DNA from 2 places in the Collinsella sp. AF15-51 genome. Region 1 is predicted to be linked to the other one. Evidence: riboswitches for the same ligand, from Rfam matches in the RefSeq annotation. Region 1 holds a riboswitch; the other holds the start of a gene.

Region 1 (4,198 bases):
ATATCGGCACGAAACGGCGCGTTCGGTTGAATCGAAGTGCTCATAGATATCTCCCTTTGCATTGGTTGCTTTACTGGGACAGAGTATGAGCGCTCATATGGACATCGTAAAATATATGTTTATAACAGTTTGATATAGATGCTTCCTATATCAGTTTGGACTGCCATAAAGAGATTTGACCCGCGCAGAACGCAGCAGTCTAGATGTGCTGACGAATCGCTTCGATATAGGCCTGCCCGTAGCGCGTAAGTGTCGTGTTCTTGCGCGTGATGATGCCAATCTCCATGTACTCGTCTACATCGAGCGGAATCGAGATAATACCGGGGCCGTTAAGTTCATGGCTGATCACGCCCGAACACACCGTGTAACCGTTAAGGCCCATAGCTAGGTTGAACAGCGTCGCACGGTCGCGCACGCGGATATTCTTGCGGCGCTCAAAGGTCGAGGTCAGCTCCTCGGAATAGTAAAACGAGTTGTAGCTGCCCTGCTCATAGGACAGGAACGGGTAGTCTTCCAAGTCCTCGAGCGTCACACTCGAGCGACCCGCCAGCGGATGGTCGGAGCACACAAAGACATGCGGCGTAGCGCAGAAGAGTCCTTCGAATACGAGCTCGTTGGCCGCCAGCATGCGCTCGATGACCTCGCGATTGTGCTCCGACAGATACAGGATGCCGAGCTCGCTTTTCATATGCGCGACGTCCTCGATAATCTCGTGGGTCTGTTCCTCGCGCAGGGTAAAGTCGTAGCGCGCGGCATCGAACTCGCGGATTACATCGACAAATGCATTAACGGCAAAGGAATAATGCTGGCAGCTCACACTAAAGTGCGGCACCTGCTCGGACGTGCCTTTGTACTTGCCCTCGAGCAGGTCGGCCTGGTCGAGCACCTGGCGCGCGTAGCCCAAGAAGGTCTCGCCTTCCTCGGACACAATGACGCCCTTGTTGGTGCGCTCAAAGATGTGTACACCCATCTCGTTTTCGAGATCGCGAATTGACGCGGTAATCGAAGGCTGCGACACAAAGAGCCGGCGCGAGGCCTCGGTGATGCTGCCGCATTCGGCAACTTTGACGACATATCTGAGCTGCTGGAGCTTCATGGCTTTCTCCCTAGACGTTCGTGACGTCGAAACCCGTCGCGTCCATCTGACGCATAAACGACGGCATCTCCCCCGTCGCGGCGCAGGCGGCAATCTGATGCAGAGCCCCGGCAACCGCACCATCTGCCGCAGCGCCGATATGCCAGCGCGCGGCAGCCGTGACGGCCTCGTTAGCATTGGCGACTGCAACGGAATTGGGAACGGCATCGATCATGGGCAAATCGTTATCGGAATCGCCGAATACGGCCACCTCGTCGGGCGTCAGGCCCAAAGCGCGCGCCAGCTCCAGCGCAGCACAGCCCTTGTCCCAGCCGGTCGGAAGAACGTCGAACAGGCGCACGCGGTTGTTGGGAAACACGAGCGAGAGCTCCGGCACCTCGGCGGCAACACGCTCGCGCAGCTCGGCGAGCTCCTCGCGCGAACGGGCACTCCAGATATTCGCCTTGTATACCGGGGCATCGTCAACGACAGGGCGACAGGGAGCCTCTTCGCCCTTGAGCCACGCGTTGCCGCCTGACTCCATGGCGTGACGCACACGCTCGGGATCGCTTGTCACGCAATAGGCGTCGTTGTCCCAAAAGTCATCACCCAGACGGTAGACCTTCAAATAGGTATCGTCGGTCTCTTGCTCCAGGTAGTCGGCCAGGCGCATAAGGGCATCGTTATCAGTTGCGCGCGAGGCAACCGCCTCGCCATCGACAAACATCACCTGGCCGTTACAGAACGCACCGGTCGAAAAACACTCGGAGCGGTTTTTGAACATCCAGCCCATCGCGGACGGCTGACGACCCGAAACCGGCCCAAAGTGCAGACCCGCCGCCTGCATGGCATGAATGCCCTCAATGGCGTAGTCGCTGGCGCCGTCATGCCCGGCTGGAATCAGCGTATCGTCCATATCGGTCAGCACAAGTTTGATCATAAGGTCCCCTCGGTCATTCTTTATCCCGTCTATTGTAACGACCTGCCAATAAGGGACAGGTTTATCTTGGCAGGTTTTATCTGGGAAAATGCAGCACCCCTGTTGCCACCTGCCAAAATAAACCTGCCCCTTTTTGGCAGGTGCGCTAGTATAGGGAACAACAGATTCGATGCGGGAGTGCCGGCGGTGCAAACCACAAGGCTGAGAGGGCATAGGGCCCAATCCTTTGAACCTGTCAGTTAATGCTGGCGTAGGGAGCATGCCGCCTTTACAGGGGCGCTGTCTATGCACAGCGCCCCTTTTCTATGCCAAGGAGGCATGTGCAGTGATTGATTCGGAACAGCTTAAGCAACATATGGTCAAGGCCGTAGAGGAGATTCGAGCCACCAATCCGATGGCCGGCTCCATCACCAACACGGTGACGATCGACTTTGTCGCCAACGCGCAGCTCGCCGTGGGCGGTTCGGCCGCCATGGCCTATCTGCCCGACGAGGGCGAGGCGCTCGTTGCCGGCGGCGGCGCCATCTATCTCAACATGGGCACGCTCTTCCCCATCTACGAGCAGACGATTCCCCGCGCGGCCAAGGCGGCACACGACGCCGACAAGCCCTGGGTGCTCGATCCGGTGGGTCTGGGCATCGGTAGCCTGCGCACCCAGCTGGTAAACGAGCTCAAGCAGTACAAGCCCGCCATCGTACGCGGCAACGCCTCCGAGATCATCGCACTCTCCGGCCTGTGGGGTCTTGAGGGCGAGTCGGCCGATCTGAGCCGCGTACGTGGTGTCGATACCACCGACACGGTCGACGCCGCCCGCGATGCCGCCGTGGCGCTCGCTCGCTACACCGACGGCGCCGTTGTGGTCTCGGGCGAAGTCGACCTGATTACCGACGGCACGACCGTGGCCAAATCCCACGGCGGCAGCCCGCTCATGTCCAAGATCACCGGCTGCGGTTGCTCGCAGGGCGGCGTGCTGGCCGTGTACGCCTGTGCTACCGATCCGTTTACGGCAGCAGTCTGCGGCACCGCCGTCTACAACGTTGCCGGCACGCGTGCCGCCGCCGTCGCCGATGCCCCGGCAAGCTTTAAGGTCGCCTTTATCGACGAGCTCTACCGCGCGACCGCCCAGGATATTGCCGACAACCAACTCGAACTCGAGGAGGCATAAGCCATGTCCGAGTCCACAACCAGCGCCGGCATGAACACACTCGTCGCCGTGGCCATCGCCCCGTGCGGCACCGGCGATGAGCTGTCCGCCGAGGTCGCCGAGGTCGTGCGCGTCATTCGCGAGAGTGGCCTTCCCAACCGCACCAGCTCGATGTTCACCGAGATCGAGGGCGACTGGGACGAGGTCATGCAGGTCGTGCGCGACGCAACCTTTGTGCTGGCGAGCAAGGGCATCCGGACCGAAGTCGTGCTCAAGGCAGATATTCGACCCGGATTTACCGACACCATGACCGGCAAACTCGAGCGCATGGAAGCGCAGATCAAAAAGCAGGAGGAAGCACGATGAGCATCCGCGACAACCTTGATATCTCCGCCTATCTGGTACTCGGCCCCGAAAACACCCTCGGGCGCCCCGTGGGCGATGTGGTGGCCCAGGCACTCGACGCCGGCTTTACCTGCATCCAGGTGCGCTCCAAGGTGGCAAGCGCCCGCGAGATCATCGCTCTGACGGGCGATGCCGCGCAGGCAATCGCACAGGCCGGCAAGACCGGTCAGGTCGCCCTGCTGATCGACGACCGTCTGGATTGTGTGCTTGCCGCGCGCGAGCAGGGCATTGCCGTCGACGGCGTACACGTGGGTCAGAGCGATATTCCCGTCGAGGTCTGTCGCAAGCTGCTGGGTCCCGATGCCATTGTGGGCCTTTCGGCCCGCTGCGAGGAGATGCTCGAGTACGTCAAGACCGCCGACATGAGCCTGGTCGACTACCTGGGCATCGGCCCGCTCCACGAGACCGAGACCAAGCGCGACTGCGGACGTGCGGCTGACGGTTCCATCATCACCAAGAGCTTTGAGGACCTGGCCGCACTCCACGTGGCAAGCCCCGTGCCCATCGTGGTGGGCGGCGGCGTCAAGACGGCCGACCTGCCGCAGCTCAAGGCCACCGGCGTCGATGGCTTCTTTGTGGTGAGCGCCGTCTGCAGTGCCGACGACCCCCACGCCGCAGCTAAGGAGCTCGTCGA
Region 2 (4,198 bases), on a different contig from region 1:
CCGGCCCCGCCCGCGACATGGGTCTCGACCGCTCCATGATCTTGGGCTATGGCCACGACGACCGCGTCTGCGCTTACCCCTCCATGCTCGCCCAGATCAACGTGGCAGACGTCGAGCGTACGAGTATCACGCTCATCGTCGACAAGGAGGAGATCGGCTCCGTGGGCGCCACCGGCATGACGAGCCGTTTCTTCGAGAACACCGTCGCCGAGATCATGACGCTCGCCGGCGAGAGCAGCCCGCTGGCCCTGCGCCGCGCACTCGCCCGCAGCCGCATGCTCTCCTCTGACGTGTCCGCCGGCTTTGACCCGGGCTACGCCGGCAAGTTCGAGACCAAGAACGCCGCCTTTATGGGTCGCGGCCTGTGCTTTAACAAATACACGGGCAGCCGTGGCAAGGGCGGCTCCAACGACGCCGACGCCGAGTACGTCGCTCTCATCCGCGACATCATGGACGAGGCAGGCGTGGACTTCCAGACCTGCGAGCTCGGCCGCGTCAACGCGGGCGGCGGCGGCACCATCGCCTACATCATGGCCGAGTATGGCATGAACGTCATCGACTCCGGCGTTGCCGTCCTGTCCATGCACGCCCTGTGGGAGGTCGCCAACAAGGCCGATATCTACGAGGCCTATCGCGGCTACAAGGCCTTCATCGAGCGCGCCTAACCGACCCTTCATCCGTTGCGGTGAAATACGGACTAAACTGGCCCATAAATGGCCAAAACAGACCGTATTCCACCGCAACTTCCTTTTTGGCAGAGGAGAGTCCATGCTGCAGGTCATCATTTCGCCCGCCAAGCAGATGCGTGCGGCCCAAGATGCTTTTGAAGTCCTGGGCATTCCACCTTTTGCGCACGAGACGGCTCACCTCCACCGCGCACTGCTAGATATCGAGCGGAATGAAGGCAGCGGTGGCCTGCAGGCGCTCTGGAACGTGAGTGACAAACTGCTGGGGCCTTGCCTCAACACCCTGCATGAGTTCCGGCCCATCCTGAATAACAGCGATCTCGACAATCCCGCACTCGCCCGCCACCTCTCCCCTGCCGTCATGTCCTATCACGGCATTCAATACCAGAGCATGGCACCCGAGGTGATGGATTCCGCGCAGCTCGCATGGCTGCAAGACCATCTGTGGATCCTCTCGGGCCTTTACGGATGCGTACGCCCCTTTCATGCCGTTGAACCGTATCGGCTGGAGATGGGCGCGAAGCTTGCCGTCGACGATGCCCGAGACCTCTACGCGTTTTGGGGCGACAAGCTCGCACGGGCCATCGCTCCGGCGGGCTCCAACATCACGATCGTCAACCTCGCCAGCATAGAGTATGCCAAAGCCGTTCTGCCCTGCCTCGCGTGCGACGCCACGGCCGTCACATGCCTCTTTGGCGAAGGCATTCGCAACGGCAAGCCCATCCAGCGCTCGACCGCCAGCAAAAAGGCGCGCGGCTCCATGGTGCGCTGGATGGCAGAAAACAAGCTCGAGGATGTAAGCGGGCTCACCGCGTTCGATGTTGGCTATCGCCACTTTCCCGAGCTTTCAAATAAAAACACTTTGGTCTTCCTGAACGAACAGGCCTTGTAGGACCACCGCCGCTTTTGAATGTGCTGCCTAGGCACGGCGTCTATTCCGCTAAGCCATCGGCCTTTGCAATCCCGTTTGTCGAGCCGTCCTGATAGACAATCTTGACGTGCTCTACCTCGGACACCGCAACACCCGATGGGGGTTCCAAGCGCCATTCCGTCAGCGCGATATCCATCGTCGTGGGCACATCCCCTTGATCTTTGAGCTCGACCGACAGCGTCTTAAGCGACGCATCGAAGGTCACGCGCTCGATCTCTTCACCAGGAATGGAACCGCCGCTCAGCTGCAGCTGGACAAATCCATCGCGCGGATACCAATAGTCGCCCGGCGCGGCAACGGTATTGCCACCCGCGACCTTCACCGTCATTATCGGTAGGCTATCATCAGCCTCGAACTCCCATGCAGCGCCGCCGCGACCACCAAACGTCCAGATACAAACGGCAATCACCAGCACAGCAAGCACCGCAAAACCAATCGCGACAAGGCCATGGTGCGCACGGCTTTCCTCGGCCGATACATCCCATTGCGTCTCTCGATATAGATGCTTGTCTTCCATGTTCGCCTCCCCACAGGCACGCTCGTTAGGCCAATCGTACCCATTCGAGCTATACTTGAGCCCATTACATAAACGGGGAGCTTGCAGGACAAGACGGCAGGCTGAGACTGGGCGCGCCCGCCCTGACCCGCAAACCTGATATGGGTAATGCCAACGAAGGGAGCCGTGCCAATGAGCACACAGACCGAGCCCAAGCTCGTCACGCAAATCGACTTCGCCCGCGCCGGGCAGATCACGCCGCAGATGAAGGAAGTCGCCGAGCGCGAGCATCGCGACCCCGAGTACATCCGCGAGCGCGTGGCCGACGGCCGCATCGCCATTCCCGCCAACATCGTGCACATCAAAAAAGGCATGCGCGCCTTTGGTGTCGGCGAGGGCCTGTCTACTAAGGTCAACGTCAACCTGGGCATCTCGGGCGATAAAGCCGATGCCGCCGAGGAATGGAAGAAGGTCAAGATCGCCGAGGACTTTGGCGCCGACGCCATCATGGACCTTTCCAACTCGGGCAAGACGCGCCAGTTCCGCCAGCAGCTCATCGACGAGACGCCGCTCATGGTGGGCACCGTCCCCATGTACGACGCCATCGGCTACATGGAAAAGCCGCTGGTCAAGCTTACCAAGGATGACCTGTTCGAGGTCGTGCGCGCGCACGCCGAGGACGGCGTGGACTTTATGACCATCCACTGCGGCATCAACAAGTCGGTCACCAAGACCTTTAAGGAGACCGGCCGCCTCATGAACATCGTGAGCCGCGGCGGCTCGCTGCTGTTTGGCTGGATGGAGGTCACCGGCAACGAAAACCCCTTCTACGAGTACTTTGACGAGCTGCTCGAGATCTGCCACGAGTACGACGTGACGATTTCGCTCGGCGACTCCTGCCGCCCGGGCTGCCTCTACGACTCCAACGACGCCACAGAGACTGCCGAGATGATCGAGCTGGGCAAGCTGTGCAAGCGCGCTTGGGCTGCCGGCGTCCAGGTCATGGTCGAGGGCCCGGGTCACATGGCGCTCGACGAGATCGCCGCCAACATGAAGCTACAGAAGCGCCTGTGCCACAACGCCCCGTTCTATGTGCTGGGGCCGCTGGTGACCGATATCGGCGTGGGCTACGACCACATCACCGCTGCCATCGGCGGCGCTATCTCCGCCAGCTCCGGTGCCGACTTCCTGTGCTACGTGACGCCGGCCGAACACTTGTGCCTGCCCAACGCCCAGGACGTGCTCGATGGCCTCATGGCTACCAAGATCGCCGCACACGCCGCCGATATCGCCAAGAAGGTGCCGCACGCCCGCGACATGGACGACAAGATGGGCCAGGCACGCCGCAAGCTCGACTGGGACGCCATGTGGAAGTGCGCGCTCGACCCAGTTACGGGCAAGAAGCGCTACGAGGAGTCTCCCGCCGCCACCGAGGGCACTTGCACCATGTGTGGCAAGATGTGCGCCGTCCGTACCGTTAACAAGGTGTTCGAAGGCACAACGATCGACCTCGGCATGGAGGATTAACGCGTCACCGGAGCCGCAATCGGTAACATGGTGTTCGTCAATTGTTGACATGTGAACATTTGCTTACATTTGCGTAAAGATTGCATCGCCCGCCCGGGTTCGGAATACAGCCGGCCCGGGCATCTTTATAATGCAGACTTAAAGACCCATTTGAATCCGACCGGACAAGGGAGTGAGCATGGATCGCAGTAAGGTACCCGCCGTTCTATCCATCGCGGGATCCGATTCCAGCGGCGGTGCCGGCATTCAGGCCGACATCAAGACCATCACGGCGCACCGCCTGTATGCCGAGACGGCCATAACCGCCATTACAGCGCAAAACACACTGGGCGTCACCGCCGTGCAGGATATCTCGCCAGATATCGTAGCCGCGCAAATTGACGCTGTCTTTGACGATATCCGCCCAAGCGCCGTCAAGATCGGCATGGTTTCTTCTGTCGAGATTATCGAAGTCATCGCCGACCGCTTGAGCGCCTGGAACGCAACGAACGTGGTCGTCGACCCCGTCATGGTCGCCACCTCGGGCGCGCGCTTGATTGCCGAGGATGCCTCCGAGGC

What was found. A riboswitch is a leader RNA that binds a small molecule or an ion and turns the genes downstream of it on or off. The one in region 1 is predicted to bind thiamine pyrophosphate.
Region 2: it holds a riboswitch for thiamine pyrophosphate, as region 1 does, so the genes downstream of both, thiC (phosphomethylpyrimidine synthase ThiC) here and thiM (hydroxyethylthiazole kinase) in region 1, are expected to answer to the same signal.

What each region holds. Positions count from the first base shown of each region.
Region 1 is NZ_QRYG01000028.1:4,282-8,479, reverse strand. Features, by position in the region: gene DWW51_RS09705 (5-methyltetrahydropteroyltriglutamate--homocysteine S-methyltransferase) at 1-44, opposite strand, end outside; gene DWW51_RS09700 (LysR family transcriptional regulator) at 200-1,096, opposite strand; gene DWW51_RS09695 (HAD-IIB family hydrolase) at 1,107-2,015, opposite strand; TPP riboswitch at 2,179-2,289, shown strand; gene thiM (hydroxyethylthiazole kinase) at 2,341-3,180, shown strand; gene DWW51_RS09685 (thiamine-binding protein) at 3,184-3,525, shown strand; gene DWW51_RS09680 (thiamine phosphate synthase) at 3,522-4,198, shown strand, end outside.
Region 2 is NZ_QRYG01000005.1:78,442-82,639, forward strand. Features, by position in the region: gene DWW51_RS04095 (aminopeptidase) at 1-665, shown strand, start outside; gene DWW51_RS04100 (YaaA family protein) at 769-1,578, shown strand; gene DWW51_RS04105 (hypothetical protein) at 1,619-2,134, opposite strand; TPP riboswitch at 2,198-2,313, shown strand; gene thiC (phosphomethylpyrimidine synthase ThiC) at 2,306-3,640, shown strand; gene thiD (bifunctional hydroxymethylpyrimidine kinase/phosphomethylpyrimidine kinase) at 3,819-4,198, shown strand, end outside.